DNA from 4 places in the Pseudarthrobacter sp. C1 genome. Region 2 is predicted to be linked to each of the others. Evidence: predicted binding sites of a transcription regulator. Region 2 holds the regulator's gene; each other region holds the start of a gene.
What was found. Region 2 encodes HrcA, which represses chaperone genes, less so after heat shock. Its sites were predicted from a motif close to TTNGCACTCGNNNNNNNCGAGTGCNAA; they were not measured.
Positions count from the first base shown of each region.

Region 1: a site for HrcA is predicted at 1,513-1,539, ahead of U7114_RS06055 (Hsp20/alpha crystallin family protein). Genes of this name have one in related genera too.
Region 3: a site for HrcA is predicted at 4,656-4,682, ahead of groES (co-chaperone GroES). Genes of this name have one in related genera too.
Region 4: a site for HrcA is predicted at 4,163-4,189, ahead of groL (chaperonin GroEL). Genes of this name have one in related genera too.

Region 1 covers NZ_JAYESK010000003.1:196,185-201,795, forward strand. Annotated here, with positions in the region: gene U7114_RS06050 (FAD-dependent monooxygenase) at 1-1,128, shown strand, start outside; gene U7114_RS06055 (Hsp20/alpha crystallin family protein) at 1,613-2,035, shown strand; gene U7114_RS06060 (NAD(P)H-hydrate dehydratase) at 2,278-3,216, opposite strand; gene U7114_RS06065 (histidine phosphatase family protein) at 3,200-3,985, opposite strand; gene U7114_RS06070 (alkaline phosphatase D family protein) at 4,169-5,611, opposite strand, start outside.
Region 2 covers NZ_JAYESK010000004.1:278,810-284,420, forward strand. Annotated here, with positions in the region: gene hemW (radical SAM family heme chaperone HemW) at 1-1,103, shown strand, start outside; gene U7114_RS08920 (DUF4870 domain-containing protein) at 1,169-1,591, opposite strand; gene U7114_RS08925 (DUF3097 domain-containing protein) at 1,741-2,589, opposite strand; gene hrcA (heat-inducible transcriptional repressor HrcA) at 2,766-3,779, shown strand; gene dnaJ (molecular chaperone DnaJ) at 3,858-4,985, shown strand; gene U7114_RS08940 (16S rRNA (uracil(1498)-N(3))-methyltransferase) at 4,988-5,611, shown strand, end outside.
Region 3 covers NZ_JAYESK010000002.1:427,786-433,396, forward strand. Annotated here, with positions in the region: gene U7114_RS04615 (response regulator transcription factor) at 1-82, opposite strand, end outside; partial or broken gene U7114_RS04620 (ATP-dependent DNA ligase) at 210-1,734, opposite strand; gene U7114_RS04625 (dihydrofolate reductase family protein) at 1,813-2,415, shown strand; gene groL (chaperonin GroEL) at 2,517-4,127, opposite strand; gene groES (co-chaperone GroES) at 4,205-4,498, opposite strand; gene U7114_RS04640 (DMT family transporter) at 4,725-5,611, shown strand, end outside; gene U7114_RS04645 (hypothetical protein) at 5,585-5,611, opposite strand, start outside.
Region 4 covers NZ_JAYESK010000001.1:566,311-571,921, reverse strand. Annotated here, with positions in the region: gene U7114_RS02505 (siderophore-interacting protein) at 1-450, opposite strand, end outside; gene U7114_RS02500 (uracil-DNA glycosylase) at 465-1,235, opposite strand; gene U7114_RS02495 (DUF3263 domain-containing protein) at 1,363-1,692, shown strand; gene U7114_RS02490 (LytR C-terminal domain-containing protein) at 1,743-2,393, shown strand; gene U7114_RS02485 (cold-shock protein) at 2,591-2,797, shown strand; gene U7114_RS02480 (ABC transporter substrate-binding protein) at 2,794-4,077, shown strand; gene groL (chaperonin GroEL) at 4,366-5,611, shown strand, end outside.

The DNA.
Region 1 (5,611 bases), on a different contig from region 2:
AACCCGCACGAACAGGGCCTGGAGCAGCACGAATGCCGCTTCCTCGCCGGATGCGACGGGCAATCCAGTACCGTGCGCGGGCTCGTCGGTGCCGAGTGGAGCGGGGCGCCGTACCGGGTGGAGGCAGTCCTGGCCGACCTGGAGCTCGATGGCCCGCTGGACCCCGGCCTCCTCCATGTCGCTGTGGGAAGCGCGGGGCTTGCGTTCCTTTTCGCCCTGGGCGAGGGCGCCACGTGGCGGCTGCTCGCCACCCGCACGGCAGACCCGCATGCCGCCGGCCCGTTCGGGCAGCTGGGGCCGGCAGTCCCGGCGGGGGAAGTGGCCCGGCTCGTCCAGGGGTCGGGGCTGGAGGCGACGGTGCGGGACGTGCGGTGGTCCGCACAGGTCCGCCTGCAGCACCGAGTGGCCAGCAGGTTCCGCAGCGGGAACCTGTTCCTGGCCGGAGACGCCGCGCACGCCCATTCGCCGGCGGGCGGCCAGGGGATGAACAACGGCATCCTTGATGCGCTGAATCTTGGCTGGAAGCTTGGATTCGCTTCCGACGGCGGGACGCACCCGGAACTGCTCGGCTCCTATGACTACGAGCGCCGCCTCGCTGCCCGGCGCGTGCTGGCCCTGACCCACGTCATCTTTTTCGGGGAAGCGTCACCCCACCCCCTTGCGCGCCTGCTCCGCGGCCTCCTTCCGGTTTCCGCGCCGTTGCTGCCGGTGCTGCTGCGCCGGCGGCGCCTCACGTCTGCCGGCATCAGGCTGCTGGCACAGCCTTTTGTCCGCTACCGGAACAGCGGCATCTCGTTGGAGGGCACCCCGCCCGCAGCGCGGTGGCCGCGGCCGGGGGACCGGCTGCCGGACGCGCCGGCAGCCACCGGCGGGCAGCCCGCCCGCCTTCACGAGCTGACGGCCGCGCCGGGCGTCCACATTCTGCTGGAGCATGATGCCGGCTGGGATGTGGCGGGCGCGGAGCTCGCGTTTTCAGGGCGCAAGGTCCATGTGCATCGGCTCAGCAGCCATCCCGGCCGCGGCATCGTTGCGGTGCGCCCGGACGGCCATGTCGGTTTCCGCTGCGGGGAGTCGGACCTGCACCAGTTGCGTGCCTGGCTCCGGCTGGTGGGTGCCGTCCCGGACTGACGGGAACGGCGGGCCGCCGGCCTAGTGGGCTTGAGGCGGCGGGCGTATCCTGTTCACGCCAAGGCACGTCCATCAAACGTGAGAGGGGAACGTCACATGACCATCCCGCCAGTGCACGAGCCCGAGCCGTTCCCGCCGGAACCAGGCCCGGACCAGCCAGATCCAGCCCATCCCGGCCACCCGGGCCCGCCGGCTCCCAATCCGTTCCCCGCACCGGAACCCCCGGGCCCGCTGCCGGTGCCGGATCCGGGCCCGGCACCGCTGCGGCCGGACCCGACGCGGAGCTGACAACCAGCATCTGAGGGGCCTTTCGCGTACCGCGATGGGCCCCTCACCCATGTCCCGCGAGGCCGCAAAAAACTTCAAAAATACCCTTCGGAACCCCTTGCAGACCTGATTCCCCAGTGATAAAAAATCTATATCAGCCAATACAGATCGGCTGATGCGGAAAAGTGTTGGACCGTCTCTTACGAGGAGGGAAGCCATGTTGATGCGAACTGATCCGTTCCGCGAGTTGGACAGGCTGGCCCAGCAGGTCCTCGGCACGGCGGCGCGCCCGGCAGCGATGCCGATGGACGCGTGGCGGGAGGACCAGGAATTTGTCGTCGCCTTTGATCTGCCCGGCGTCGCACTGGATTCTGTGGATCTGGATGTGGAACGGAACGTCCTGACGGTACGGGCCGAGCGCCCCGACCCTGCAGGCAAGGACACCGAGTTGATCGCCTCCGAGCGGCCGCGCGGCGTTTTCAGCCGCCAGCTGATCCTTGGGGACACCCTGGATACTGACAACGTAAAGGCTACGTACGACGCCGGTGTCCTGACGCTGCGGATTCCTGTCGCCGAAAAGGCCAAGCCGCGCAAGATTGAAATTGAGACGAAGGGGGCCAAGCAAGAGATTGCCGCCTAGCTTCAACACAGGATCGGAAAGTCGGGGATTTGCTGACTGCCTTTAGGGCGGATTGCACAGTATGCACGCCACAGCGCTTAAAGCGCACCGGCAGCCTACACCCGCACTTCCCGGTATGGCGGCCCCCGGCTTCGGCCGGGGGTCGTCTCATGCCCGGAGAAAGCAACGCGGGTCACCTATCGCGCAAAAGACCCCGTCGGATGGACCGTAAGTGACCCCGCGTTGCTTTTAACCTGGAGGGATCAGGTGTTGAGTTCCAGCATCAGCGCGGGCAGCTCGTCCGCGAGTTCACGCGCCAGGAAGCCCAGGGGTCCCAGCCGGCTGGCAAGCCTGTCCGCAGCAGCCGCATGAAGATGGGTGCCCCAGCACGCAGCCTGGGCTTCACTGGTTCCCCGCGCGCGAAGGCCGGCGATGGCACCGGCCAGGACATCCCCGCTGCCTGAGGTCCCCAGCCCGCCGTACCCCGTGGTGATTTTCCAGAGCTCCGCCTCTTCCGGAGCATCACCCGGCGGCCTCGCGATCAGGCCCTGGCAGCTCACCACCGCCTGGTACCGTTCGGCAATCTCCGCGACATCAGCAGGCAGGTCCTCCAGCCCGCGGCCAAGCAGGATCTCAGCCTCCTTGGGATTGGGCGTCAGGATCAGGCGCCCCGTCCACGGACCGGACTGGTCCTCCACCTTGGCCAAAGCACCCAAAGCGTAGGCATCGAGGACGACGGCGGGACCTCCGCCGTCGTTCCCTTTCCCGGAGGCGGCCTCCCGCCCGAGCAGCGCCCGGAGCAGCTCCTCGGCCAGGTCCAGGTCATCGAGGCCCGGACCCACCAGCACGGCATCTGCCTTGTCCAGGTACGGGGCAATGAGGTCCAGTCCCCCGGCCGTAACGGACCCGCCGGGGGTTTCCGGCAGCCCCACCGCCCCGCATTCCGGCAGCGCGACGCCCACGTGGACGGCCACCGATTCCGCGACGGCCAGGGTGAGTTTCCCGGCGCCGGCCCGAAGGGCGGCAGCACCGGAGAGCAGGGCGGCACCGGGAGTCGCCCGGGCCCCGCCGATCACCAGAACCGATCCGCGGGAGTACTTGTCCTCGCCGGCGGCAGGGAGCGGCCAGTCGCGCAGGAGCGACGGCGTCACCAGGGCTGGCTGCGCGGCCCCGGCCGCGCCCGCCTCACCGCGGGTGGACACTGGCGTCCCCGGCATGTTCGGTCACGGCAACGCCCTGCTCGGTCAGGTGGTCCGCGACATTGAAGCTTTCGAGCGTCCAGCGGCCGGCGCCGGAGGGCCGCACATAGCGGGTCAGGGAGGCATTCAGGACCGAGGTGGTGGCCGCCAGGTCCAGGAGTTCTGCTTCACTCAGCCCTTCAAGCACGTACCGGAAGAGCATGATCACGGCGTCGTGGCACACCAGCATCACCCGATGCCCGGTGCCGAGGTTGTTCAGTTCCGCCAGGACGGAGCGCAGCCGGAGGGCCACGTCCGCCCAGGATTCCCCGCCCGGCGGCCGGTAGTACAGCTTGCCCAGCCATTCGCGGCGTTCCACCTCGTCCGGGTAACGCTGCTCCACGCCCAGCCGGGTGAGCCGGTCCAGGATGCCCAGTTCGCGGTCCCGGAGCCGTTCATCGGTGCGCACCTTCACGGGCCAGCCCGCCACCTCCACGGCGATTTCCGCCGTCTGACGGGCACGTGCATAGGGCGAGGAAACCACGGCGTCCGGCCGGAACTCCTCGGCGGTCCGGGCCAAAGCCGCGCCCAGGGCCTTGGCCTGCTCCTGCCCGATGTCGGACAGGTTCACATCGGCGTCGCGGGCCGGCACGGCGATGACCGCCGCCCCTGCCTCCCGGGCCTCGGTGGCGGCAACGTTGCCTTCACTCTCGCCGTGCCGGACCAGTAGCAGTTCCACCGCCCCGGCTTCCTGCACAGCCTCTGTCAGCCCGTCGTCGTTCAAGAGAATCACCCCGTCTGCGTGCCGTTCCGATTGCAGGAACACTACCAGCGGCGTACCCAGCGGGCGGGGAAAATAACGGACGACGGCGGCCGGCATCTCGCGCCCGCAACGGAAATCCGCGCCCGATTCGGACACCCGCTCCCGGGGCCCGGGACGCGGCTGTCCGGATCAGGCGCGGAAATGCCCGCCGGCTTACCGCTCCGGCGTCAGCACCTTGGAGAACACCGTGGCGCCGTTGGCGTTCCGGAGGCTTGCCGTGAAAGTGTTGTCTTCGCCCAGCTGCACGTGACCGAAGAACTGGTTCTCGCCGTTGCGCGGTGACTCCCCGGCGAATTTGCCCGCCTTGGAGAACACCACCTCGGGCCCGAACGTGCCGTCCATCTTGTTCGGTCCGAATGAACCCGCCGCAATCGGCCCGGCCACAAATTCCCAGAAGGGGTCGAAGTCGGTGAAGGCCGCACGCTCAGGGGAGTAGTGGTGCGCGGCGCAGTAGTGAACGTCGGCGGTCAGCCACACCACGTTCCTAACCTGGTTGCGCTTGAATGCGCTCAACACCCCGGCGATCTCAAGCTCACGGCCCAGGGGTGCACCGGCGTCGCGGTTTGAGACGCTTTCCTGGTTGACCGGCCCGTCGCCCACGATGATGCCCAGCGGCAGGTCGGCAGCGATGACCTTCCAGGTGGCCTTGGACTTGGTCACCTCGCGGATCAGCCAGTCCACCTGCTCCTGGCCCAGAATCGAGGTGGCGTATGGCTCCTTGCCGTCCGTGTTGGGGGACTTGAACGTCCGCATGTCCAGGCAGAAGATGTCCAGCTGCGGGCCACGGCTGATCTTCCGGTAGATGCGGGCGGGCTGGTACTGGCCGGCGTCGTCGAACGTACCCGGCCGCCACAGGGCCGAGGAATCCGCGATGGGCATGTTCTCCTGCCACGCTTGCCGGCCCCGTGCTGCCAGGGTGTTGACGTCGCGGACGGTGTAGCGGGGATCGTCCAGGATCTCGCCGGGGTACCAGTTATTGGTGGTCTCGTGGTCGTCCCAGTTGGCGATGACGGGGACGTCAGCGAACATGGCCCGCATGTTGGCGTCCATCTGGTTGTAGCGGTGCCGGCCGCGGAATTCCGTGAGCGTCTCGGCCACTTTGGACACCTCCTCCGTGACCAGGTTCCGCCACACCTGCCCGTCCTTCTCCACCACGGTTTCCGGGATGGGGCCGTCGGCGTAGACGGTGTCGCCGGAGTGGATGAAGAAGTCCGGACGGGTCTGGTGCATGGCGCGGTAGCCGCGCATCCCGCCGATTTCCTCGTTGATGCCCCAGCCCTGGCCGGCGGTGTCGCCCGTCCACACAAAGCTTTGGGCGGACGACGCCGGCACCTCGCCGCCGTTGCTTGTGTCACCGGTGCGGCCGTTGCCGTTATACGTCCCGGCGTCGGGAGCCGTGCGGAAGCTGCCGCTGACAGTCTCGCCGGCCGCGCCGCCGTCGTCCTCGAAGCTGATCTCCAGTGCAAAGCGCGTGTTGGAGGGCAGGTTCCCGGCGTGGATCTTGGCGGTGAAGTCGGAGGCCTGGGTGGCGCGGGGCCCGCGGAGGACGCGCTCAAAGGCGCCGCGGCCGCGGAGGACCTCGCCGCCGTCGTCCAC
Region 2 (5,611 bases):
GCGGCTACTGCGACTTCAACACCTATACCGCCACGGAGCTCGGCGGCGGGGCCTCGCAGGACGCCTATGCCGCCACGGCCGCCTCCGAAGTGTCCCTGGCAGCCAGGGTCCTGGCGGAATCAGGGCTTCCTGCGCGCCCGCTCAGCACGGTGTTTTTCGGCGGCGGCACACCCACCCTGCTTCCCGCCGAGGACCTCGCCCTGATACTGCGCCGCGCCATCGGACAGTGGGGAATCGAGGCCGGCGCCGAAGTCACCACGGAGGCGAACCCGGACTCCGTCACGCCTGAATCCCTTGCCATCCTGAAGGAAGCCGGCTTCACCCGCATCTCCTTCGGGATGCAGTCTGCAGTGCCCCATGTCCTCAAAGTGCTTGACCGGACCCACACCCCCAGCCGGGTCCCGCAGGTTGTGCAATGGGCCCGGGACGCGGGACTGGCTGTGAGCCTGGACCTCATCTACGGCACGCCGGGGGAGTCCCTGGACGACTGGCGCTACTCCCTGGAGACGGCACTGTCCTACCGGCCGGACCACATCAGCGCCTATGCGCTGATCATCGAAGAGGGAACCAAGCTCGCCGCCCAGATCCGCCGGGGCGAGGTTCCAGGAATCGACGACGACGACCACGCCGACAAGTACGAACTCGCCGACGTCCTCATCACCAAAGCCGGCCTGGGCTGGTACGAGGTCAGCAACTGGGCCCGCACGCCGGAGCAGGCCTGCCGCCACAACCTCGCCTACTGGCGGGGCGACGACTGGTGGGGGATCGGCCCCGGCGCCCATTCGCATGTGGGCGGCGTGCGGTGGTGGAACGTCAAACACCCCACGGCCTACGCCGGACGCCTCGCACAGGGAGTGTCACCGGCGGCCGGCAGGGAAACCCTGGACCAGGAGACCCGGAACGTCGAACGTGTGATGCTCGAGGCCCGTCTCCAGTCCGGCCTCGAAGTATCGTCGCTGGGCCAAGAAGGACGCCATGAGGTTGCGGGGCTGATCGCGGACGGCCTCGTGGATCCTGCTGCCGCGTTCAGGGGCAGGCTGGTCCTGACCCTCAAGGGCAGGCTGCTGGCAGACGCGGTGGTCCGCCGGGTCCTGCCGGACTGAACGGCACAAGGCAACGTGGGCCCGCGCCCGCCAGGGAACCCCGCGGGCGTGGACCCGTGCAGCCGCTACTTGATCCAGCGCAGGTTGTACTGGTAACGGTGCGGCTGGCCACGGTTGACATGGATGCCGGCCGCCACCGAGAAGCAGGTGAGCGCAATCCAGATGAGGGTGGCGATGACGGCAAAGATGTTGCCGATCACGGGGACGAAGACCACCAGGATGTTCGCCAGCAGGGCAGCAATGGTGGGCGGCAGGCTGAAATTCAGGGCTTCCTTGGATTCCTGTGCCGTGAAGGGCCCGCGGTCCCGGAAGATCAGGTAGATCAGCAGCGACGGAACGCAGCCCAGGATGCCCCCGAAGTGCGCCATGGTGGCCCATTGCCGGTCTTCGCTGGCTGTCAGGGGCAGCGCATTCGCGGGAACGCCGTGGTACTCCGAACGGCCCTGGCCGCCCGGGCTATCCCTGTGATCACGTGCGTTTTCTGCCACAGTCTGTTCCTTCTGAAGTGCAATGGTGCCGGCTAAGAAAGCTTATTGGGTGCGGCGGCCTGCAATGTTGCAGGATCCGCAGTACCAAGAATACTTGGTACCGGCCCCATACCTGCCCCGGGATGCGCGGGCCGGGGCAGAACCGTCCTTCAGGGCACGGTGAGGAAGTCGATGACTTCTTCGACCCTCCCCAGCAGCGAGGCTTCCAGGTCGGCGTACGTTCGGACGGCGCCGAGCAGTTTCTGCCAGCCAAGCCCGACGTCCTCCTTTGTGGCATGGGGCCAGCCGAACGCTGCGAGGATGCCGGTCTTCCAATCCTGCCCGCGCGGCACTACCGGCCACTGCTCAATGCCCAGGACCGCGGGCCGGATGGCCTGCCACACGTCCACGTAAGGGTGACCCACAATCAGGACGTTCCCTGCAGCTCCCGGCGAGGCCATGACGGCGTCCGCAATGCGGGATTCCTTGGAATCCGGCACCAGGTGGTCCACCAGGACGCCGAGGCGCCTGCCCGGTCCGGGCCTGAACGCTGCGACGGCCCCCGCCAGGTCATCAATGCCGTGCAGGGGTTCGACGACGATGCCCTCCACGCGCAGGTCGTCTCCCCAGACCTTTTCCACCAGTTCGGCGTCGTGCTTTCCCTCCACCCAGATCCGGCTGGCCTTGGCCACCTGTGCCCGCTGGCCGGCGACGCGGACGGACCCGGAGGCGGTCCGGCCGGCGACGGCGCCGGCGGCCTGCCGCGGGGCCGGGGGCAGGAGCTTGATGGCCCGGCCTTCGAGGAGGAATCCGAAACCAAGCCGGAAGGACCGGGATTTACCGCGCCGGTCCTCCAGGGCAACCACGTGCATGCCGCCGGATTTTTCCACCCGGGTCACGGCGCCCACCCAGCCGGACTGGACGTCCTCAAGGACCATTCCCCGTTCAACGGGAACCTCGGGCAGTTCAGTCTTTGCGGGAGCGGACAAGTCGCGTGGGCCCCAGTTCTGGTACTGCATGGTTTCACTCCGCCTAGCGTTCGGTCACAGGTCCGGATTTCGCCCGGAGCGGTACCAATGCTAGCAACGGCGGGAGTCATAATAGACTGTTAGCACTGAGGCATGTCGAGTGCTAACCCTTGAGGTGGCACAGCGCGGGCGGCGCGGCCGCCCCGAACCCTGGATGGAGGTGGAGTGTGAGCGAGCCACGCAAACTTGAAGTGCTGCGTGCAATCGTGGAGGACTACGTCCACTCCCGGGAACCCGTCGGGTCCAAGGCCCTGGTGGAGCGGCACCATCTCGGTGTGTCCAGCGCAACGATCAGGAACGATATGGCCGCCCTGGAGGAAGAGGGCCTGATCACCGCTCCGCACACCAGCGCCGGACGTATCCCCACTGACAAGGGTTACCGGCTGTTCGTGGACCAGATCTCGGCGGTCAAACCGCTGTCCCAGGCCGAGCGCAGGGCCATCCAGTCGCTGCTGGAAGGATCTGACGACCTCGACGACGTCCTTGACCGCACGGTCCGCCTGCTGTCGCAGCTGACCAACCAGGTTGCCGTGGTCCAGTATCCGCACCTGAGCCGGGCACTGGTCCGCCATATCGAGTTCGTCCTCCTCGCGCCGCGCAAGGTGCTGGTGGTGCTGATCGCCAACAGCGGCAAAGTGGAACAGCGCGTTATCGACGTCGGCCAGGACCTGGGGGACGACGCCCTCGCCACCCTGCGGGCACGGTTCCTTGGCTCCCTTGCCGGCACTCCGCTGAACCAGCTCGCCCAGTCCCTGCCGGCAGTGGTGGCCACAGCCGGCCCGGGGCAAAGGCAGGCCGCCCATGCCCTCGCCGTCGGCCTCGAAGGCCTGGCCCAGAGCAGCAGGGAAGACCGCATGGTCATGGCGGGCACCGCCAACCTTGCGCGTTCCAACGTGGACTTTCCGCTCAGCATCGGACCGGTCCTGGAAGCACTCGAGGAACAGGTGGTCATGCTCCGCCTGCTGAGCGAAATGGCGCAGGACCACCGCGGGGTGGCTGTCAGCATCGGCCGCGAGAATCCCTACGACGGCCTTGCCGAGGCGTCCGTCGTTGCCACGGGGTACGGTCCGGACCACATTGCGAAAATTGGTGTCCTGGGACCAACCCGGATGGACTATCCCACCACCATGGCCGCAGTCAGGGCCGTTGCCCGCTACCTTTCGCGGATCCTGGGACCCTGACGTTTTCCCGTTCCCGGGCATGCAGATCATTTCCCGCAGTCCAACTGCAGGCAGTACAACAAGGAAGAGATACGAACTTTGAGCAGCCACTACGACGTCCTTGGAGTCTCACCGGAGGCCACGGGAGAAGAGATCAAGAAGGCCTACCGCAAGCTGGCGCGCACGCTCCACCCGGACGTCAACCCGGGTGAGGACGCGTCGGACCGCTTCAAGGCCGTGACCCACGCCTACGAGGTTCTTTCGGACCCGCAGAAGCGCCGCGTCTACGACACCACCGGCAACGAGAACGGCACGGACAACGGCTTCGGCGGAGGCAGCTACGCCGGCCAGGGATTCGCGTTCCAGGACATCTTCGACACCTTCTTCGGGGCCGGCGGAACAACGGGCCCGGCTTCCCGCGTCAGGCGCGGCCAGGACGCACTCATCAGTGTCCGCATCGAACTCCGCGACGCTGTCTTCGGCGTCAACAAGAAGCTGGAAGTGGACACGGCCGTCACGTGCCCCACCTGCGAAGGTTCGTGCTGCCGGCCGGGAACCCATCCGGAACGCTGCGACATCTGCGGCGGCAGCGGCCAGGTCCAGCGTGCCGTGCGCTCCATCCTGGGACAGGTCATGACCGCCGCCCCGTGCGGTACGTGCGAGGGCTTCGGCACCGTCATCAAGGACCCCTGCAATGAGTGCAGCGGCCAGGGACGCATCCGCAGCCGCCGTTCGCTGACCATCAAGGTTCCCGCCGGCGTAGCCACCGGAACCCGCATCCAGCTTTCCGGCCAAGGCGAAGCAGGTCCCGCCGGCGGTCCCGCCGGCGACCTCTACGTCGAGATCCGCGTGAACAACGACGCCACCTATGTCCGGGACAACGACGACCTCCACGCAACCCTGCACCTTCCCATGACCGCTGCAGCCCTGGGCACCGAGGTGAGCCTGGAAACGTTCGACGGACCGCAGGAGATCGACGTCAAGCCGGGCACCCAGTCCGGCGAGATCATCACCCTTCGCGGACTTGGCGTGACCCACCTTCGCGGGTACGGGCGCGGCGACCTGAAAGTGCACCTCCAGGTCGAGACTCCCGCCAAGCTGGACGCCGCGCAGGAGGACCTCCTGCGTCAGCTTGCCAAGATGCGAGGTGAACAGATCACCGAGGGCAAGCTTGCGGCCAGCGGGGGCATGTTCGCCAAGCTCCGGGACCGGCTCGGTAACCTGTAGCGGTGAGCAACCCGGTCTTTTTCACTCCTCCCGGTTCCCTTGACCAGCTGGTGGCGGGGGAAGTCTTTGTCCTGGAGGGGCCCGAGGCGCGGCACGCCGTCACGGTGAAGCGGCTTGCCCCGGGCGAGCCCGTTGACATCGTGGACGGCGCCGGGACGCGCATGAGCGGAAAGGTGCTTGCGGCGTCCCCCTCCGGGCTGGATGTTGAGTGCTCCTCCGTGGCCGTTGAGCCGCAGCCGGTAACAAGGCTGGTGCTGGTACAGGCGCTGGCGAAGGGCGACCGCGACGAACTTGCCATTGAGACGGCAACTGAACTCGGGATCGACGCCGTCATACCCTGGCAGTCCGAACGGTCCATCGTCCGCTGGAAAGGCGACCGGGCCGCGAAGGCCCACGCCAAATGGCAGTCCGTGGTCACGGCAGCCGCCAAGCAGGCGCGCCGCGCCTGGGTTCCCGAGGTGCGGCCCGTCGTCGACACCGCCGCGCTGGCCGGCCTCGTGGAGGCCGCAGGGCTTGCCGTCATCCTGCACGAGGACGCGGTTAGGCCCTTGCGGACAGTGCTGGAAGCGTGGCAGCGCGGCGGAACCCCAACGGAACCCCGCGAAGTCTTCCTGATCGTTGGGCCG
Region 3 (5,611 bases), on a different contig from region 2:
CCGTGTAGCTCCTGAGGGAATCGGTCCAGCGATTCTCCCGGAAGGCTGACCTGCCCTCGTCAATGGCCGTTTCAGTTGACACTCGGACCTCCTTGGGCACCTGCCCGCCCCGCCGGCCTCGCCGCCCCGGGCGCCGGACGCCCGGGACCTAAGCGTCACGCTACGCCCGGTACACACCGGGCACAAGCGGCTGGAAGAGGCGGGTCCGGCTACGGCCGCAGCAGCCCCCGCAGGGTCTGGATGGTGTCCGCTTCCGCGGCCGGCTTGTCGTCCCGGTAGCGTTTTACGCGCGCGAACCTCAGCGCGATACCGCCTGGATAGCGGGACGACTGCTGTACACCGTCGATGGCAATCTCGACCACCGTGACCGGCTCTACCCAGACGGTGCCCGCCGTGCGCCGCACCTCGAGTTCCTGGAACCGCCCGGTCTGCCAACGCAGAAGCTGATCAGTGAGGCCTTTGAAGGTCTTGCCCACCATGACGAAGCCGCCGGGATCGCCAAACTCACCCGTGGGGTCCAAGGCGCCAAGGTGCAGGTTGGACAGCAGCCCGGTGCGCCGGCCCGAGCCCCATTCGCAGGCGAGCACCACCAGGTCGTAAGTGAGCACCGGCTTCACCTTGATCCAGTTGGAGCCCCGGCGGCCGGCCGCGTAAGGGGACCCCACGGCCTTCACCACCACGCCCTCATGGCCGGCGGCGAGTGCATCGCGCGACACCCTTTCGGCAACGGCCGCGTCCGCCGTGATCTCCCCGGGGATCCTGTGCCCGGGCACGATGCTTTCAAGCACGCCGATGCGTGTGGACAACGGTTCGTCCAGCAGGTCCCGCCCGTCAAGGTGAAGCACGTCGAAGAACCACGGATGCAGCAGCGTCTCGCGTGCGGCGTTCGCCCCGAACCGGGACATGGTTTCCTGGAACGGCCGGGGGCCGCCGTCCTCGTCCAGGGCGAGGGTCTCGCCGTCGAGGATCACGTCCCGCACCCCAAGTCCTCGCACCACCTCCACCACCTCAGGCAGCCTGTGGGTCACTTCCGCCAAGGTGCGTGTGTAGATGCGCACGTCGTCGCCGGTGCGGTGCACCTGGATGCGTGCGCCGTCGAGCTTGTATTCCACGGACGCCTCCCCGGTGACCTCCAGCGCCGCGCCGACGCTGGCCGCGGTTGAGGCGAGCATGGGCTGCACGGGGCGTCCCACGACGAGTCCGACGGCGTCAAGCTCGGCAGGCGTTCCCGTGAGCGCCAGGACGGCGGTGTCGCCCAGGTCGCCGGAGAGCATGGCCGCCCGGCGCACGGCCTCGACCGGCCGGCCGGAGGCACGGGCAACCGCATCCGCCAGGACGCCTTCGAGCGCACCGGTCCGCAGTTCTCCCAGCAGCACGCCGGCGATGAATGCCTGCTCGCGTTCAGTGGCTGCCGCTGTGAGCGTCCTGAGGGTCGCAGCACGTTCTGCTGCCGATCCCGCGCCTGCTGTTGCGAGCAGCCGGTCCAACGCCGCATCGAGGTCTGCGACAGTAAGGGTGGGGCTCGGCGGCCGGCTCCCCCATGGCCGCTGACATGCCGCGCCAGCCAATCCCTACCCGGCCCTGGCGCGGCCTGGCAGCCAGCAGGCCCACCGCCGTCGCGATCTCCGCGGGCTCGAGGCGGCGCAGCAGGTGGGCCAGTGCGTCCACTTTCGCCAGCCGGGACCGGGTGGACGCGACGGCATCCGAAGTTCTCACGAGCTCGTCGAGCAGCATTGCCCCAGTCTGCCACGGCTGTTGTGCCGCGGGCGGCGGATGCTGGACAGGGCCGGAACTCCGTCCCAAAATGGGCTGGTGGGGATCATTATCGCCAACCTGTTCATCACCCTCGACGGCGTCTACCAGGCACCCGGCGGCCGCGAGGAGGACACTGCGGGCGGCTTCGCCTTCGGCGGCTGGCAGGCGCCCGTTTCCGACGACGAGGCTGAAGCGGCTATTGAGGCTGAGATCAGCCAGATCGACGCCCTGCTTCTCGGCCGGAAAACCTACGACATTTTCGCTTCCTACTGGCCCCGCCAGTCCGGCGATATCGGGGGCACGCTCAACCGCGTGCCGAAGTACGTTGTCTCCGGCGCCCTCACCTCTCCGGGCTGGGCGGGCACAAAAGTCCTGCCGGATGCCAAGGCCGCGGGCCGGCTGCGGGAGGAATACGACCAGGTGCACATGTTCGGCAGCGGCGTCCTCATCCGTTCGCTGCTCGCGGCAAACGTACTGGACCGCCTCCACCTCTGGCTTTATCCGATAACCCTCGGGCAGGGCAAGCGCCTGTTCGACGCCGGGACCATCCCTGCGTCCTTCCGCCTCGCGGAGCCGGCACGCAGTTTCCCGAAGGGGGCGGTGTCGCTGGTCTACGAGCGCGCCGGCGACGTGGAAACGCAGGACATGCCGGGGACTTAAGTCCCCGCCGCTCCCCCGCCGTCCCTGCAGACGAAAAAACCGGCCCAGCGGAGGCTGGACCGGTTTTTTGCGTTACACGGTTGCCCGTGCGCAGCTACTTGCTAGTGGCTGTGTCCCGCGTGCTCGTCTTCCTCGGCAGGCTTCTCGACAACCAGGGTCTCGGTGGTGAGAACCAGGGCAGCGATGGAAGCCGCATTGCGGAGGGCCGCGCGGGTGACCTTGACGGGGTCGATGACACCGGCAGCGATCAGGTCCTCGTACTCGCCCGACTTGGCGTTGAAGCCGTTGTTGGTTTCGAGCTCGGCAACCTTGGCGGTGATGACGTAGCCGTCGAAGCCGGCGTTCTGGGCAATCCAGCGCAGCGGCTGGACCAGCGCGCGGCGGACAATGCCCACGGCAGCGGCGGCGTCGCCTTCGAGTGCCTTGACGGCCGGGTCCTCATCCAGTGCCTTCAAGGCGTGGATCAGGGCCGAGCCACCGCCGGCCACGATGCCTTCTTCCAGGGCAGCTCGGGTGGAGGAAACAGCATCCTCGATGCGGTGCTTCTTCTCCTTGAGCTCAACCTCGGTGGCTGCGCCAACCTTGATGACACCGATGCCGCCGGCCAGCTTGGCCAGGCGTTCCTGGAGCTTTTCACGGTCCCAGTCGGAATCGGTGCGGGTCAGCTCGGCGCGGAGCTGGGCCACGCGTGCTGCCACGTCTTCGGCCGAGCCTGCGCCGTCAACGATGGTGGTGTTGTCCTTGGTGACGGTGATGCGGCGGGCGGTGCCCAGCACCTCAAGGCCGACGGTGTCCAGGCTGAGGCCCAGTTCCGGGGACACAACCTGCGCACCGGTGAGGGTGGCGATGTCCTGCAGCATGGCCTTGCGGCGGTCACCGAAGCCGGGAGCCTTGACGGCGACGACGTTCAGGGTGCCGCGGATGCGGTTGACGATCAGCGTGGACAGGGCCTCGCCCTCAACGTCTTCGGCAATGATGAACAGCGGCTTGGAAGCCTGCAGCGCCTTTTCCAGCAGCGGCAGGAATTCCTGGATGCTGGAGATCTTGCCCTGGTTGATCAGGATGAGGGCGTCCTCGAGGACTGCTTCCTGGCGTTCCGCGTCCGTGACGAAGTACGGGGACAGGTAGCCCTTGTCGAACTGCATGCCCTCGGTCAGGACCAGTTCGGTCTGCGTGGTGGAGGACTCCTCGATGGTGATCACACCATCCTTGCCCACCTTGCCGAATGCCTCGGCGAGGAGCTCGCCGATCTCGTCGCTCTGGGCGGAGATGGCTGCAACGTTGGCCACCTGGGTGCCTTCAACGGGGCGGGCGTTCTCCAGCAGGCGGGCGGCGACGGCCTCAACGGCAACCTCGATGCCCCGCTTGATCTGGCCGGGAGCTGCGCCTGCAGCCACGTTGCGCAGGCCTTCCTTGACCAGGGCCTGCGCCAGGACGGTTGCCGTGGTGGTGCCGTCACCGGCAACATCGTTGGTCTTGGTTGCGACTTCCTTGGCCAGCTGCGCGCCAAGGTTCTCGTAGGGGTCGTCCAGTTCCACTTCGCGGGCGATGGTGACGCCGTCGTTCGTGATGGTGGGAGCGCCCCACTTCTTGTCCAGGACGACGTTGCGGCCGCGGGGGCCGAGCGTCACCTTGACGGTGTTGGCGAGCTTATCGATGCCGGCTTCAAGAGACCGGCGGGCAGCGTCGTTAAACGCAAGCTGCTTTGCCATGGTTTTGTCCTTTCAAGACAGAACCCCGCGCAGCCGACCAGCAGAATGCATGACCAGCGGCACGGGGATCCGGAGAGTTACTTTACGACGATCGCCAGGACGTCGCGGGCGGACAGCACGAGGTACTCGGTGCCGCCGGTCTTGACTTCGGTTCCGCCGTACTTGGAGTAGATAACGACGTCGCCAACGGCTACGTCGACAGGAACGCGGTTGCCGTCCTCAAAGCGGCCGGGGCCTACTGCAACAACTTCGCCTTCCTGCGGCTTCTCCTGTGCGGAGTCCGGGATGACCAGGCCGGAAGCCGTGGTCTGCTCGGCTTCGAGCGGGCGGACAACAATACGATCCTCAAGAGGCTTAATAGAGACCGACACTCGGACCTCTCCTTCTTCGTCAGCAAATTCGTGGACTGGAAAGCTTTCCGCCCTGGCTGGCAAACCGTCGTCGCGGTGCCGGCAGCAGCCAGGCTGGCAGCTCTTCATGTGTTAGCACCCTCCTAGGGAGAGTGCTAATGATGACTCTATGTAAGGCTTAGCACTCGGTCAAGGCGAGTGCCAGCGTTTCGTCATGGGCGGACACCAATCCATGTACATTTGACCGGTGCGAGCAGCCCTGTACCTGACCCTTGCCACCCTCTTCTGGGCGGGTAACTTCGTTGTAGGCCAGGCCGCCATGGAAACCATGCAGCCGCTCCAGCTGACCTTCTGGCGCTGGGCCCTGGCTGCCGTGCCGCTGCTGGCCCTGGCACAGGCGGTGGACCGGCCGGACTGGCGGGCTGTCCTGCGCCGCTGGCCGATGCTCCTGCTCCTGAGCTGCCTTGGGATGAGCGCCTATACCCTGCTGCTCTACAGTGCGCTGGGGCACACCTCAGCCCTGAACGCCTCCCTGGTAACGGCTGCGAACCCGGCCCTGATCATGGTCCTGGCCGCCATCCTGCTTCGGGACAGGCCGGGTCCCCTGAGCTGGGTGGGCGTTGCCCTGGGCCTGGCAGGCGTCCTGCTGGTCCTCACCGGAGGCAACCTGCAGCGGCTGCTGACTTTCTCGATCGATGCCGGCGAATTGCTGATCGTGGCCGCCATCACCGTCTGGGGCTTCTATACGATCATCGCCCGCAGGCTCTCCGTCCCGGCGATTACGTCCACCGCGGTGCAGGTGGCCATGGCGGCGATTGTCCTGGTTCCCTTTGCGGTGGCCACCGGGGCAGGGCTGCCGGCCACCGCCTCGGAGGGCTGGTCGCTGGCCTACATTGCCCTGTTCCCCTCCTTGGGTTCCTACCTGCTCTGGAACCTTGCACTCAAGCGCACCACCGCTGCCAATGCGGGCAACTACCTGAACCTCATTGCCGTCTTCACCGCGATCATCACGGTGGCCCTGGGCCAGCCCATCACGGTCCCGCAGGTCCTGGGCGGCGTCCTGGTCATTTCCGGGGTCCTGCTCACCAGCGCGGGCGGCAGGCCACCTCAGCGGCCCAGGTCGTCGAAGTCGAC
Region 4 (5,611 bases), on a different contig from region 2:
CCCGGCGAACAGGTACCAGTCAGCGTCCGGGGCAGGGTTGTACGCCCCTCCCGGACCGGTGAAGGTCAGAATGTCGCCCGGCCGGGCCTTCGCCGCCCACGGTCCTGCCAGCCCTTCGTCGCCGTGGACCACAAAATCGATGGCGAGCTCCCTGGCCAGGGGATCCACCCAGCGGAGCGTGTACGTGCGCGTGAAAGGCCATTGTTCCCGCGGCATGCTCTCGCGGATGCTCCACAGATCCAGCGGGGAGGGGTAGGCGACGCCCGGTTGCGGGAAGACAATTTTTACGTACCGGTCAACGAAGCCGTTGTTGACGAAGTCCGCAAAACCGTCCCCGCCGGCAACAATCCGTACCATGTGGGGCGAGAGCTGTTCCCGGCGCAGAACTGCGAGGTTGACCTGCGGGCGGCTCTTCTTGGTGGCGCTGGTGGCGGCGGGAACAATGCTCATAAGGGAAGCCTAAGCTAGGCTACCGGCGGAAGCTCCCAGGTTACGCCCGGGGCACCCTGCTCCCGCAGCAGCTCGTTGACGCGGCTGAACGGCCGCGAACCGAAGAAGCCGCGGGACGCGGACAGGGGGCTGGGATGCGCGCTGGACACGGCCGGAACCCCCGGCAACAGCGGACGCACGCTCTCCGCGTCCTTTCCCCACAGCACGGCAACCAGCGGCAGGCGTGACCCGTCCGGAGCCCGCCGCCCGGCCACGGCCTGGACGGCCGCCGTCGTAATCTCCTCCCAACCTTTCCTGCGGTGCGACCCTGCGGCTCCGGCCCTTACAGTCATCACGCGGTTCAGCAGCAGCACACCCTGCCCGGTCCAGGCGGAAAGGTCGCCGTGGACCCTCGCGGGAATTCCCAGATCCGCCTCCAGCTCCCGGTAGATGTTCGCCAGGCTCCGCGGGATGGGCCGGACGTGCGGATCAACGGAGAAGGCCAGGCCGACGGCATGCCCCGGCGTGGGGTACGGATCCTGCCCCACCATCAGGACTTTCACCTCCGCGAGGGGCTGGCGGAAAGCCCGCAGGACGTTCGACGGCGCCGGCAGCACCGTGTGCCCGGCCGCCTCTTCGTCGGCAAGGAAAGCGAGCACGCCGCGGAGTCCGCTTTCCACGCCCGCCAAGGCGTCTGCCCAGTCAGGCGCCATCAGCTCCTTCAGCGGCAGCTGCGCCAGTTCGGCGAAACCCTGCCCGCGCGCCGGATCCTGCGCCAGTTCGAAAAGGGCATCTGATTCAAACACCGTCCCATTCTCGCAGGGCGGCCGCCGGCCCCGGTCCGGCAGGCCGCCCGGCACAAATGACAACAGTGTTATTCGTCCGTAGCATGGGGGTCAGACATTTTACGTAACCAGCAAGGGAGAGTGCGCCGTGGCGGAACCAGCTCGGGAGCACCTGCCGGAGCAGGAACAGCGGAACGCCCTCCTGCCGGATTTCACGCTGCGGGATTCCCCCCTGAGCGAGCGTGACCAGCAGATGCTCGCCCTTGAACGGCAGTGGTGGAAGTACGCCGGTGCCAAGGAACAGGCCATCAGGGAACTCTTCGATCTCTCCGCGACACACTACTACCAGCTCCTCAACGCCCTGATCGATACCGAGGATGCGCTCGCGCATGACCCCATGCTGGTCAAGAGATTGCGTAGACTACGTACGTCGCGTCACCGTGCACGCACTGCACGGCGCCTGGGGTCCGACGCATAAGACGCTCACGCTGGTTCCTCAGCAGCAACACACAAGGATGTCTCTTTCCCATGACCAAATACGCCCGCGATGAATTCGACAAGGTCCCGGAGACCGCGTCGCGACAAGGTGTCCATCGCACAGCCTCTGCTCCGTCACGGGTCCGGCTGTGGCCCGTCCTGGCGGTGGGATGCGTTGCCCTGGCCATCGGGCTGGTTTCCTTCCTGATCCTGCCCAAGCTGGGGTTTGCCGGTCCGGCAAGCCAGGCCTCGTCGAGCCTCGAAGCAACACCGCTGGCCGGAACGGGGTCGACGCCCTCCGCCGCGCCGGACGCGTCCGTCACTCCCCCCGCTGAGCCCTCCGCCGCGCCTGAAACCGCCGGATCCGAAACGGTCCCCGCTGCCGGGACAGGGTCCAGTAGCCGCCCCACGGCGCAGGCTGCGTCCGTAGACAAAACCCAGCCTGTGGCGGTCTACAACGCCGCCGGGACCGCCGGGCTGGCAAGCCGAGTAGGCGGAACCGTGCAGGCGGACGGCTGGCCCCTGGGACAGGTAGGGAACTGGGCGGGAGCGCCGCAGCAGGGCTCCATCATTTTCTACTCCGGCCCAGCCCAACGGGCCAACGCGGAAGCCCTCGCGGAACTCCTGGGCGTCCCCACCGTGGTGAGCAGCACCGACTTCCAGGTTCCCCTGGTGGTTGTGCTGGGCCCGGGGTACCGGTAAGCCGGGTTCTTCCATCAGCCGCGCTGCCTTGGGCCACACCCGGTCCGGGGCCCGGCGTTACGCCTGAATAACGTTTGCCGACGGCACCGCCGGGGGCCTGCGGCACCGACCCGCATTGGCTAGAGTAAATCCCGGGCTACGGCCCGGCGCCGGGGCACCCCCGCAGCATCCCGGACCTTACGGAAAGAGTGGTCACCATGGCACGAGGAACCGTCAAGTGGTTCAACGCGGAAAAGGGCTACGGCTTCATCACCGTTGACGGCTCCAGCGACGACGTCTTTGTCCACTGGTCTGCTATCGAAGGCGAAGGTTACCGGGCACTGGACGAGGGACAGCGCGTGGAACTTGAAGTCGGCGAAGGCGAGAAGGGCCCACAGGCGGAAAGCGTCCGGCCGGCCGAGTGAAGCATCTGATTGTCCCCGCCGGGACCCTCCGTCCTGCGTTTGCCGCGGCCCTCTGCTGCACGCTGGCCCTGACCGCCTGTTCCGGGGTAACCGGAAACGCACGCCTGGAAACAACGGAAGCCTCCGGTGACGGGACGCTGCGGGTAGGCCTCATCCTGGACAATGCGGGGGAGGGCAGCTTCCTGAACGCGCCCCAGGCGGCCGCCGCCAAGCTCGCAGTCAAAGAGATCAACGCTGCCGGTGGGCACAAAGGCCGGCCCGTGGAGCTGCTGCCCTTTGAAGCCGGCCAGGATGCAGCGTCGCAGGCCCAGGCTTTGGTCCAGGCCAAGGCGGACGTGGTGATCGGCCCCACCGACTCCAGCCACGCCAAGGCCGTCGTGGACATCCTCTCCCGGGCCAGGACGCCGCTGATCTCGCCGGCCAACACCGCGGCCGGGCTCAGCACCATCCCCAGCGGCGGATACTACTTCCGGACGGCGGCCGCCGACGTCGCGCAGGGACCCGTGCTGGCCAAGCTCGCCAAGGACGCGGGCGCCGCCACCATCTCCCTGATGTTCCAGGAAGGCGCCTACGGCAGCGACGTCTCCGCCGCCGTCGCCGATTCCGCAGAACAGGCCGGACTGGAAGTGGTTGCCACAGCCGGGTTCAAGCCGGGTGAAGCGGGAAGCGCCGCTGCCGCCGCCCGCGGGGCGGAACCCGACGCCGTCATCCTGGTGGCCCGCGACGGCGCGCAGGGCGCCCTGGCTGAACTCAACAACGCCGCCCTGGCCGGCTCGAAGATCATCCTCAGCGACGGCGCGTTCGGCCGGTATGCGTCCAAGCTGGGTACCAAAGCCCTGGAGGGTGCCCGCGCCGTTGTTCCCGGCGAGCTGCCATCCGCCGCCTTCCAGGAAAGGCTCCTGGGCATCGATCCCGGCCTGAAGGACGTGTCCTTCGCCGCGGAAACGTACGACGCCGTGACCCTCGCAGCCCTCGCGGCAGCCAAAGCAGAGGACGACTCGGGCCGCTCAATTGCAGCGAACCTCATCGCCGTGTCAGGCGGGACTGCCGCCGGCAAGGATGGCGGGACTGCAACGGTGCCCGGCACGCCCTGCCCCAGCTACAAGGAGTGCCTGGCGGCGAAGGCCTCCGGTACCGGCATTAATTACGACGGCGAATCCGGCCCGGTTGCCTTCGACGCCAACGGTGACATCACCTCGGCGACGTTTACGGTGTTCACCTACGGGGCAGACAACAATCCAACGCCCACCGGCCGTGAAACTGCAGGCCGCGCCGGCTGATCGCCCTCGGCGTAGAGATGCCTGCCAGGGCGCTTTCCGCGCGTCATTCGCTTGCACTCTCCCGTGGGGAGTGCTAATTATTGAGTTAGCACTCTGACGTACCGACTGCTAAAGCAAAGCTGGTTCCGGCCGGCGGCGCGCGGCACCGGGCGAGGAGCGAAGAAACACCTCACTGGAGTGAGGCCCGCACCCGGGGGCATACAGAGGCCGCCGGCAAAGGGTCGTCCGTCGCGGGCACTGCAGCGAAGGTTCATTCTTAACGACTGTCCCGAAAGGACTACTGCCGTTATGGCCAAGATCATTGCATTTGATGAAGAGGCACGCCGCGGCCTTGAGCGGGGCCTGAACATCCTCGCCGACGCCGTTAAGGTCACCCTCGGCCCGCGTGGACGCAACGTCGTCCTCGAAAAGAAGTGGGGCGCCCCCACGATCACCAACGATGGTGTTTCCATCGCCAAGGAGATCGAGCTGGACGATCCCTACGAGAAGATCGGCGCCGAGCTGGTCAAGGAAGTTGCCAAGAAGACTGACGACGTCGCCGGCGACGGAACCACCACCGCCACCGTTCTGGCCCAGGCCCTGGTCAAGGAAGGCCTGCGCAACGTTGCCGCCGGTGCCGACCCGCTGTCCCTCAAGCGCGGCATCGAAAAGGCTGTCGAAGCCGTCACCCGCGAGCTCCTGGCTTCCGCCAAGGAAATCGAAACCAAGGAAGAGATTGCCGCTACGGCATCCATCTCCGCAGGGGACGAGGAAATCGGTGCGCTGATCGCCGAAGCCCTGGACAAGGTGGGCAAGGAAGGCGTCATCACGGTCGAGGAATCCAACACCTTCGGCCTGGAACTCGAGCTCACCGAAGGCATGCGCTTCGACAAGGGCTACATCTCCGCCTACTTCGTCACCGACGCGGAGCGCCAGGAAACGGTCCTCGAAGACCCGTACATCCTGATCGTCAACTCCAAGATCTCCAACGTCAAGGAACTGGTTGCTGTCCTCGAAAAGGTCATGCAGTCCAACAAGCCGCTGCTGATCATCGCCGAGGACATCGAGGGCGAGGCCCTGGCCACCCTGATCGTCAACAAGATCCGCGGCACCTTCAAGTCCGTTGCCGTCAAGGCTCCGGGCTTCGGTGACCGCCGCAAGGCACAGCTCGCCGACATTGCCGTCCTCACCGGCGGCCAGGTCATCTCCGAGGAAGTCGGACTCAAGCTGGAAAACGCCGGCCTGGAACTCCTGGGCAAGGCACGCAAGGTTGTGGTCACCAAGGACGAGACCACCATCGTTGAAGGTGCCGGCGACGCCGACCAGATCGCCGGCCGCGTGTCCCAGATCCGCGCCGAGATCGAGAACTCCGATTCGGACTACGACCGCGAGAAGCTGCAGGAACGCCTGGCCAAGCTGGCCGGCGGCGTTGCAGTGATCAAGGCCGGTGCCGCAACCGAGGTTGAGCTCAAGGAGCGCAAGCACCGCATCGAAGACGCAGTGCGCAACGCCAAGGCCGCTGTTGAAGAAGGCATCGTTGCCGGTGGCGGCGTGG